2 regions of the Streptomyces sp. NPDC058045 genome follow, and region 2 is predicted to be linked to the other one. Evidence: riboswitches for the same ligand, from Rfam matches in the RefSeq annotation. Region 2 holds a riboswitch; the other holds the start of a gene.

Region 1 (4,178 bases), on a different contig from region 2:
GGCTTGGTGGGGGTGGGCCAGCAGGGGCCGGTGCAGAAGTAGTCGGCGCCGGGCTCCACCGCGGCGGCCGCCGCCTCCGCCCCGGCGTGGGTGGAGCGGCCGATCAGCACCTCCGCACCGAGCAGGGCGCGGGCCGCGGGCACCGGCAGATCCCCCTGCCCGAGGTGGAGGACGTCCGCCCCGGCGGCGTGCGCCACATCGGCCCGGTCGTTCACCGCGAGCAGCTTGCCGTGCCGGCGGCAGGCCTCGGCGAGGACGGCCAGATGTTCCAGCTCCTCCGCGGCCTCCATGCCCTTGTCCCGCAACTGCACGATGTCGACGCCCCCGGCGAGCACCGCGTCCAGGAACTCGGGCAGATCGCCCTGCCGCTTGCGGGCGTCGGTGCACAGGTACAGCAGGGCGCCGGCCAACTGCTCGCGGGGGCCGGTGGGCTCGGTGCGGGTCATGGGCGGCGGCTCCTCGGGCTGGGCGATCACCGGCACGACGGCACGCGCACCACCGGCCTGGGCAGCACAGCGTACGGGCCGCGGACGTTCCGCGGCCCGTACAGGCAGCCCGGTGCTGCGGTCGGTCGGACGGTGGGCGGGGTCAGACGGCGAGCGCCTGGGCGCGGCGCTTCACCTCCGTACCGCGGTTCTCGCTCAGGGCCTCGGCGGGGGTGCCGGGCAGGGACGGGTCAGGGGTGAAGAGCCACTCCAGCATTTCCTCGTCGGTGAAGCCGTCGTCCCGCAGGAGGGTCAGGGTGCCGCTGAGGCCCTTGACCACCTTGTCGCCGTCGATGAAGGCGGCCGGCACCTGGAGGACGCGGTTCTCACCGCGGCGCACGGCGATCAGCTGGCCCTCCTTGACGAGCTGGCGTACGCGCGTCACCTCGACGTCGAGCTGCTCGGCGATGTCGGGGAGGGTGAGCCAGGCGGGGACGAGAGCATCGGTCTTCATGTCAATCTCGGTCACGGGGACAAGCGTGCCATCTGCCACCGACAGCCGCACGTGCCCCGCCCCCGCCACCACTCCCGCAGGGGGTGCCGCGGCGGCGAACGGGGCTATCTGCGGGCCGACTTGAGCGGTCGGGCCGGGTCGGACAGCGCCTGCGGGTCGAGTGCCGCACCGGACTCGATGAGCTTGCGGCCCTGCGCCAGGTCCCGGGGCCGGCCCACCGCGAGCACCGCCACCAGCCGCTCGCCCCGCAGCCAGCACACCGACCAGGCGGCGCCCTCCGGATCACCCCGCCAGACCACGGCGTCGGCGCCCGCGTGATGCCCGGCGTACTGCACGAAGCGGCCGAACTGCTCGGACCAGAAGTACGGCACCGGGTCGTAGCGGATCGGCTCGCCCGCCTCGTCGCCGACGATGTCCGCGGCGACGGTGCGCGGGCCCTGGAGGGCGTTGTCCCAGTGGTGCACCAGCAGCCGTTCGCCGTAGCGGCGGGACGGGAAGGAGGCGCAGTCGCCCACCGCGTACACCCCGGGCAGGGAGGTGCGCAGACGGTCGTCGGCGAGGATCTCGCGGTGCTCGCCGAGGGCGATGCCGGAGCCGGCCAGCCAGCCGGTGGCGGGGCGGGCGCCGATGCCGACGACGACGGCTCCGGCGGGCAGCCGCGTCCCGTCGTCGAGCAGGACGGAGCCCGGCTCGACGCCCACCACCCGTACGCCGGTGCGGAGTCGGGCGCCGGCTTCGGTGTACCAGCGGGCCATGGGGGCGGCGACCTCGGCGGGCAGCGCACCGGCCAGCGGGCGGTCGGCGGCCTCCACCACGGTGACCCGGCAGCCCGCCTCCCGGGCCGCGGTGGCGAACTCGGCGCCGATCCAGCCCGCCCCGACCACCACCACGTCCCGCTGCCCGGCGAGGACGGGACGCAGCCGCGCCGCGTCGTCCAGGGTGCGCAGCAGATGGACGCCGGGGACGTCGGCGGGGCCGGGCAGCCGGACCGGTTCGGCGCCGGTGGCGATCACCAGGGAGTCGTAGGGGACGGGCCCGGCCTCGGTGTCCAGGGTGTGCTCGGCGGCGCGCAGGCCGGTGACCGGGAGGCCGAGGCGGAGGGTGACGCCGAGCGCCTCGAAGTCGACGTCGAAGGCGGAGTCCTCGGCCTTGCCGAGGAGGACGGCCTTGGACAGCGGGGGCCGGTCGTAGGGCTGGTGGGGCTCGGCGCCGAGCACGGTGATCGGGCCGGTGAAGCCCTGTTCGCGCAGGGCGACGGCGGTCTGCACACCGGCCATCCCGGCGCCCGCCACCACGACGCTCCGCCCCGTCCGCTCTGCCTGTGCCCCGCCACCGGGCCGCGTCTCGTCGCTCATCCCGGTCACCCTATCCACCCGGCCGCCCGGGGTCAGCGGGCTTCCTCCGTGATGCCGTGCACACGCCCGCCGCCGGCCCGGTACACCGCCGGCACCCCTACTGCGGCTGGGGCGGCAGGGGCTAGGGTGGCGGCGGACCACACTCGCGGGAGCCCGTACGCGGCGGGCTGAGAGGGAGGCCGAAGCAGCCTCCGACCGTACGAACCTGATCCGGGTCATGCCGGCGAAGGGAGGGGCTGGACGCCCATGTCAGCACGGTCAGCACAGCACAGGGCCGGTGCGCCCGCCGGGGCGGCGGGGCAGCTTGACGTCCTGGTCGTCGGGGGCGGCGTCATCGGACTGGTCACGGCCTGGCGGGCGGCGCAGCGGGGGCTGCGCACCGCGGTCGCGGACCCCGAACCGGGCGGCGGCGCCGCCCGGGTGGCGGCCGGAATGCTCGCCGCCGTCACCGAACTCCACCACGGCGAGCAGACCCTGCTCGGCCTCAACCTGGCCTCCGCGCACCGCTATCCGGACTTCGCCGCCGAACTGTCCGAGGTGAGCGGGCAGGACCTCGGCTACCGCCGCTGCGGCACCCTCGCCGTGGCGCTGGACGCCGACGACCGGGCGCATCTGCGGGAGCTGCACACCCTCCAGACCCGCTCCGGGCTGGACTCCGAGTGGCTCTCCGGGCGGGAGTGCCGCCGCCTGGAGCCGATGCTGGCGCCCGGGGTGCGCGGCGGGCTGCGGGTTGACGGCGACCACCAGATCGACCCGCGGCGGCTGGCGTCCGCCCTGGTCACCGCGTGCGAGCGGGCCGGAGTCGCCCTGCACCGGCAGTGGGTGGAGCGGCTGCGCACGGCCGGTGACCGCGCCACCGGTGCCGTCCTCGGCGACGGGACCGAACTCGCCGCGGGCCGCACCGTACTGGCCGGCGGCAGCCTCAGCGGGAAGCTGGCCGGGGTGCCGCCCGAGGTGCTGCCGCCGGTGCGCCCGGTCAAGGGGCAGGTGCTGCGGCTGCGGGTGCCGGCCGGGTACGGGCCGTTCCTGAGCCGTACGGTGCGCGCCGTGGTCCGCGGCGGCCAGGTGTATCTGGTGCCGCGGCTCAACGGTGAGCTGGTGCTCGGCGCGACCACCGAGGAGCTGGGCTGGGACACCACGGTGACCGCCGGCGGGGTCTACGAACTGCTGCGCGACGCCCATGAGTTGATCCCCGGCATCACCGAACTGCCGCTCGCCGAGACCCGGGCCGGACTGCGCCCCGGCTCCCCCGACAACGCCCCGCTGCTCGGGCCCACCGGCCTGGACGGCCTGCTGCTCGCCACCGGCCACCACCGCAACGGGGTGCTGCTCACCCCGATCACCGGCGACATCCTGGCGCACGCCCTGACCGAGGGCGAACTCCCCGCCGAGGCCCGCCCGTTCACCCCCCGGCGGTTCACCGCCGGCGCACCCGTGGAGCTGCCCGTATGAGCCCGCTGAGCCCGCGCCCCGACTCCGTGCTCCTCTCCGTCAACGGCGAGCAGCGCGCCGTACCCGCCGGGACCGCGCTGGACGCCCTGGTCGCCGGGCTGTCCGCGGCGCCGAAGGGCGTGGCGGCCGCGGTCAACGAGAGTGTGGTGCCCCGTGCCGAGTGGTCCGGGACCGTGCTCGGGGACGGCGACCGGGTCGAGATCCTCACCGCTGTCCAGGGAGGCTGACCATGGCGGACGACCCGCTCGCCCTCGGCGGGACCACGCTGTCCTCGCGGCTGATCATGGGGACCGGCGGCGCCCCCAGCCTGGAGGTGCTGGAACGCTCGCTGGCCGTCTCCGGTACCGAGCTGACCACGGTGGCGATGCGCCGCCTCGACCCGGGCGTACAGGGCTCGGTGCTCTCGGTGCTGGAGCGCCTCGGGATCGCCGT
Region 2 (4,178 bases):
CCGCCGAACTGCTCTGTGATGCTTCTGCTGATCTTCATCGAGCAGAACCTCGGGCCGCACATGGAGCAGAAGTGGGCCGTCTTGGCGGGTTCGGCGGGGAGGGTCTCGTCGTGGAACTCTCGGGCCGTGTCCGGGTCGAGGGCCAGGTTGAACTGGTCCTCCCAGCGGAACTCGAAGCGGGCGTCGGAGAGTTCGTCGTCCCAGTCCTGGGCGCCCGGGTGGCCCTTGGCGAGGTCCGCCGCATGGGCCGCGATCTTGTAGGTGATGACGCCGGTCTTGACGTCGTCGCGGTTGGGCAGGCCCAGGTGCTCCTTGGGTGTGACGTAGCAGAGCATGGCGGTGCCCCACCAGCCGATCATGGCGGCGCCGATGCCGGAGGTGATGTGGTCGTAGGCGGGGGCGATGTCGGTGGTGAGGGGGCCGAGGGTGTAGAAGGGCGCCTCTTCGCAGATCTGCTGCTGGAGGTCGATGTTCTCCTTGATCTTGTGCATGGGGACATGGCCCGGGCCCTCGATCATGGTCTGCACCTCGTGCCGCCTGGCGATCCGGTTCAGCTCGCCCAGGGTCTCCAACTCGGCGAACTGGGCACGGTCGTTGGCGTCCGCGATGGAACCGGGGCGCAGTCCGTCGCCGAGTGAGTAGGTAACGTCGAAGGCGGCGAGGATCTCGCAGAGTTCCTCGAAGTGCTCGTAGAGGAAGCTCTCGCGGTGGTGGGCCAGGCACCAGGCGGCCATGATGGAGCCGCCGCGGGAGACGATGCCGGTCTTGCGGTTCGCGGTGAGCGGGACGTACGGCAGGCGCACTCCGGCGTGCACCGTCATATAGTCCACGCCCTGCTCGGCCTGTTCGACGACGGTGTCCTTGTACACCTCCCAACTCAGCTCCTCCGCACGGCCGTCGACCTTCTCCAGTGCCTGGTAGAGCGGGACGGTGCCGATGGGGACGGGTGAGTTGCGCAGGACCCACTCGCGGGTGGTGTGGATGTTGCGGCCGGTGGAGAGGTCCATGACGGTGTCGGCGCCCCAGCGGGTGGCCCAGGTCATCTTCTCCACCTCCTCCTCGATGGAGGAAGTGACCGCGGAGTTCCCGATGTTGGCGTTGACCTTCACCAGGAACCGCTTGCCGATGATCATGGGCTCGGTCTCGGGGTGGTTGACGTTGGCCGGCAGTACGGCGCGGCCGGCCGCGATCTCCTCGCGCACCGTCTCGGGCGCGAGGTTCTCCCGGATGGCGACGTACTCCATCTCCGGGGTGATCTCGCCCCGCCGTGCGTAGGCGAGTTGGGTCACCGCCCGGCCGGTGCGGCCGCGGCGGGGCTGGCGGGGGCGGCCGGGGAACACCGCGTCCAGATTGCGCAGCCCGCCGCGCGGCGAGGTGTGCTTGATGCCGTCGTCCTCGGGGCGGACGGGGCGACCCGCGTACTCCGCGGTGTCGCCGCGGGCGATGATCCAGTTCTCCCGCAGCGGCGCGAGCCCCCGCCGGACGTCGGTCTCGGTCTCCGGATCGGTGTACGGCCCCGAGGTGTCGTACAGGGTGACGGCCCGGCCGTTGGTGAGGTGGACTCGGCGGACCGGGACCCGCAGGTCCGGGCGGGTGCCCTCGGGCCCTGTGAGATATCCCTTGTGCCAGCCGGTGGTGTGCCCGTCCTCCGTGGTGCTTCCGGTCCCCTCGGACGGGACGGAGGCAGGCAGGTGTGCGTCAGATGCGGTCATGTGACCTAACTCCCTACGCCGGCATTACCCGGTAACAGGTTCAGCGGTCGACGCAGCCGTTCCCGCACGCGAGGTGTGCCCGTACGTCATCGCCGTACGGTCCTCGCGAATGCGCAGGTCAGCGCCCTCTCAGCCCGGTGCTCCGAGCTCCCGCGTGTGCAAAAGCGCTTCTAAGCTAACGTGCGGAGGCGCTCTGTGAACAGGGACGTCCGCTTCTTGGGATGATCGGCAGGTGACCTCCATGCAACAGCCCCCTCAGCCACCGCCGCACCCGCCCGAGCACGGCCACAGCCATGGGCACGGCCCGGCGGCGCCCGTCTCGCGGCATCTGCGGAAGGTGATCGCGGCGGTGCTCATCCCGTTCGCGGTGGCCGTGGTGGTGGGGCTGGTGGCACTGTGGCCCGGCGGCGCCCCGCCGCACCAGCGTTCCGGGGTCGGCTTCGACCGGCAGACCCAACAGGCCACCGTGGTCCAGGTGGAGAAGGTGCCGTGCTCCTCGGTGAACGCCGACGGCTCGGGCGGCGCCGGTGGCACCGGCGACCCGGGCGGTGCCGGTGGCTCCGGTGGCAACGCCCCTGCCGCGGACGGCGGTTCGGCCCAGCGGAAGCCGGCCGGGGCCTGCGGCAAGGCGACCGTCCGGGTCGACACCGGCAAGGACCGCGGCCGCACCTTCACCGAGATCGTCCGGCCCGACTCCCCGCGCCAACTCCACGCCCACCAGGGCGTGGTGGTCTCCTACGCGCCCGACGCCCCGCATGAACTCCAGTACTCGGTCAGCGATGTGGAGCGGAAGTTCCCGATGGTGCTGCTGGCGGGGATCTTCGCGCTGGCGGTGGTCGCGGTGGGGCGGCTGCGGGGGCTGCTGGCGCTGGTGGCGCTCGCGGTGAGCTTCCTGGTGCTGACGCTGTTCATCCTGCCGGCCGTCCTCCAGGGCTCGAATCCGCTGGTGGTGGCGGTGATCGGGGCCAGCGCCATCATGCTGATCGCGCTCTACACCTGCCATGGCGTCAACGCCCGCACCTCGGTGGCGGTGCTCGGCACCCTGGTCTCGCTGCTGCTGATCGGGCTGCTCGGCTCCCTCTTCATCGGCTGGGCCGCGCTCACCGGCAACACCGACGACAGCACCGGCCTCATCCACGGCCTGTACCCGTCCATCGACATGAGCGGGCTGCTGCTGGCCGGAGTCGTCATCGGCTCGCTCGGGGTGCTCGACGATGTGACCGTCACCCAGACCTCCGCGGTGTGGGAGCTGCACCAGGCCGACCCCTCGATGGGACGGCGGCGGCTCTACCGGGCGGCCATCCGGATCGGCCGCGACCACATCGCGTCCGTCGTCAACACCCTGGTCCTGGCCTACGCGGGTGCCGCCCTGCCGCTGCTGCTGCTCTTCTCGGTGGCCCGCAGCGGAGTGGGCACCGTGGCGGGCAGCGAACTGGTGGCGGAGGAGATCGTACGGACGCTGGTGGGCTCGATCGGCCTGGTCGCCTCGGTACCGGTGACGACGCTGCTGGCCACCCTGGTCGTCTCCGCGGACCGGCCGGAGGGGGGCGCCGGGAGCGTGCCGGTGGCGGGCGGCGCGGGGGCTGTGCCGGTGAACGGGCCTGCGGGGGTGGGCAGTTCCGGGAGTGCGGTGGGGCCGGTGCCGGGGGGTCGCGGGCCCGCCCGGTCGGGGCGGGGCGGCGGAGGGCGGCGCCGCAAGCGCTGAGCCCGGCCCCGGGGCGGGGCGTCCGGCGGGCCGCCGCTCTTCAACTGGCGGAAGGCGGCGGGCCGTTGCTGAAGCGTTACGGCTGGCATGTGCGGGCGGGCGTGTCAGCCCGCACTCTGCTCCGCGAGGATCCGGTCCAGCGTCTCGTCGAGCATGGTGTCGTAGTCGGCCAGCTTCTGCTCCTGCCCGAGCGGCACCAGCCGGTCGGTGCGGTCGAGGAACGCGACCAGGGGGGCCGCGCCGGCCCGGAACAGCGCCTGGTCCGCGCCGACCTGGAGCCGGATGAACACCTCGTCCAGCACCTCGGAATCGGTGGGCCAGATGTGCACATCGCCGTCACCGCACGGCCCGGCGACCCCGTCCACCAGCAACTCCCGTCCGAACGCCCAGGTCACAGGCGCATCGCCGGGCAGATGGAAGGTGAACCGCACGGCATACGGATCATCCGTCTCGTAACGGAGCTCCACCGGGATCCGGAAAGAGAGCTCGTCCGAGACGAGAAAGCTCATCATGACCTCGGCCTGTACCGACTCGCGCATCGCCTACCCCGTCGTTTGCCGTCGACTGGCCGGGCACAAGTCCCCGGCGCTGGTGGCATCTTGCTCACTGTGCACATCAGATCACAAGGAGTGAGTTTTCAGATGCTGATAGAGATGTCGAGTGTCCCGAGCAGCCCGCCGATCTCCCGCTGGAGCCGCAGGGCAAGCGCCTCCAGAGCCGAACTCCGGTGCGAGGGAAGGGAGATGGCGAGGGTGGCGGCG

What was found. A riboswitch is a leader RNA that binds a small molecule or an ion and turns the genes downstream of it on or off. The one in region 2 is predicted to bind thiamine pyrophosphate.
Region 1: another riboswitch for thiamine pyrophosphate. It lies ahead of thiO (glycine oxidase ThiO); the one in region 2 lies ahead of thiC (phosphomethylpyrimidine synthase ThiC).

Annotation. Positions count from the first base shown of each region.
Region 1 covers NZ_JBHVRR010000025.1:17,821-21,998, forward strand. Annotated here, with positions in the region: gene thiE (thiamine phosphate synthase) at 1-446, opposite strand, end outside; gene ACFVST_RS17015 (Rv2175c family DNA-binding protein) at 589-954, opposite strand; gene ACFVST_RS17020 (NAD(P)/FAD-dependent oxidoreductase) at 1,044-2,294, opposite strand; TPP riboswitch at 2,430-2,543, shown strand; gene thiO (glycine oxidase ThiO) at 2,541-3,746, shown strand; gene thiS (sulfur carrier protein ThiS) at 3,743-3,973, shown strand; gene ACFVST_RS17035 (thiazole synthase) at 3,976-4,178, shown strand, end outside.
Region 2 covers NZ_JBHVRR010000009.1:29,066-33,243, reverse strand. Annotated here, with positions in the region: gene thiC (phosphomethylpyrimidine synthase ThiC) at 1-1,712, opposite strand, end outside; TPP riboswitch at 1,706-1,876, opposite strand; gene ACFVST_RS08160 (YibE/F family protein) at 1,954-3,417, shown strand; gene ACFVST_RS08155 (SsgA family sporulation/cell division regulator) at 3,522-3,956, opposite strand; gene ACFVST_RS08150 (IclR family transcriptional regulator) at 4,055-4,178, opposite strand, start outside.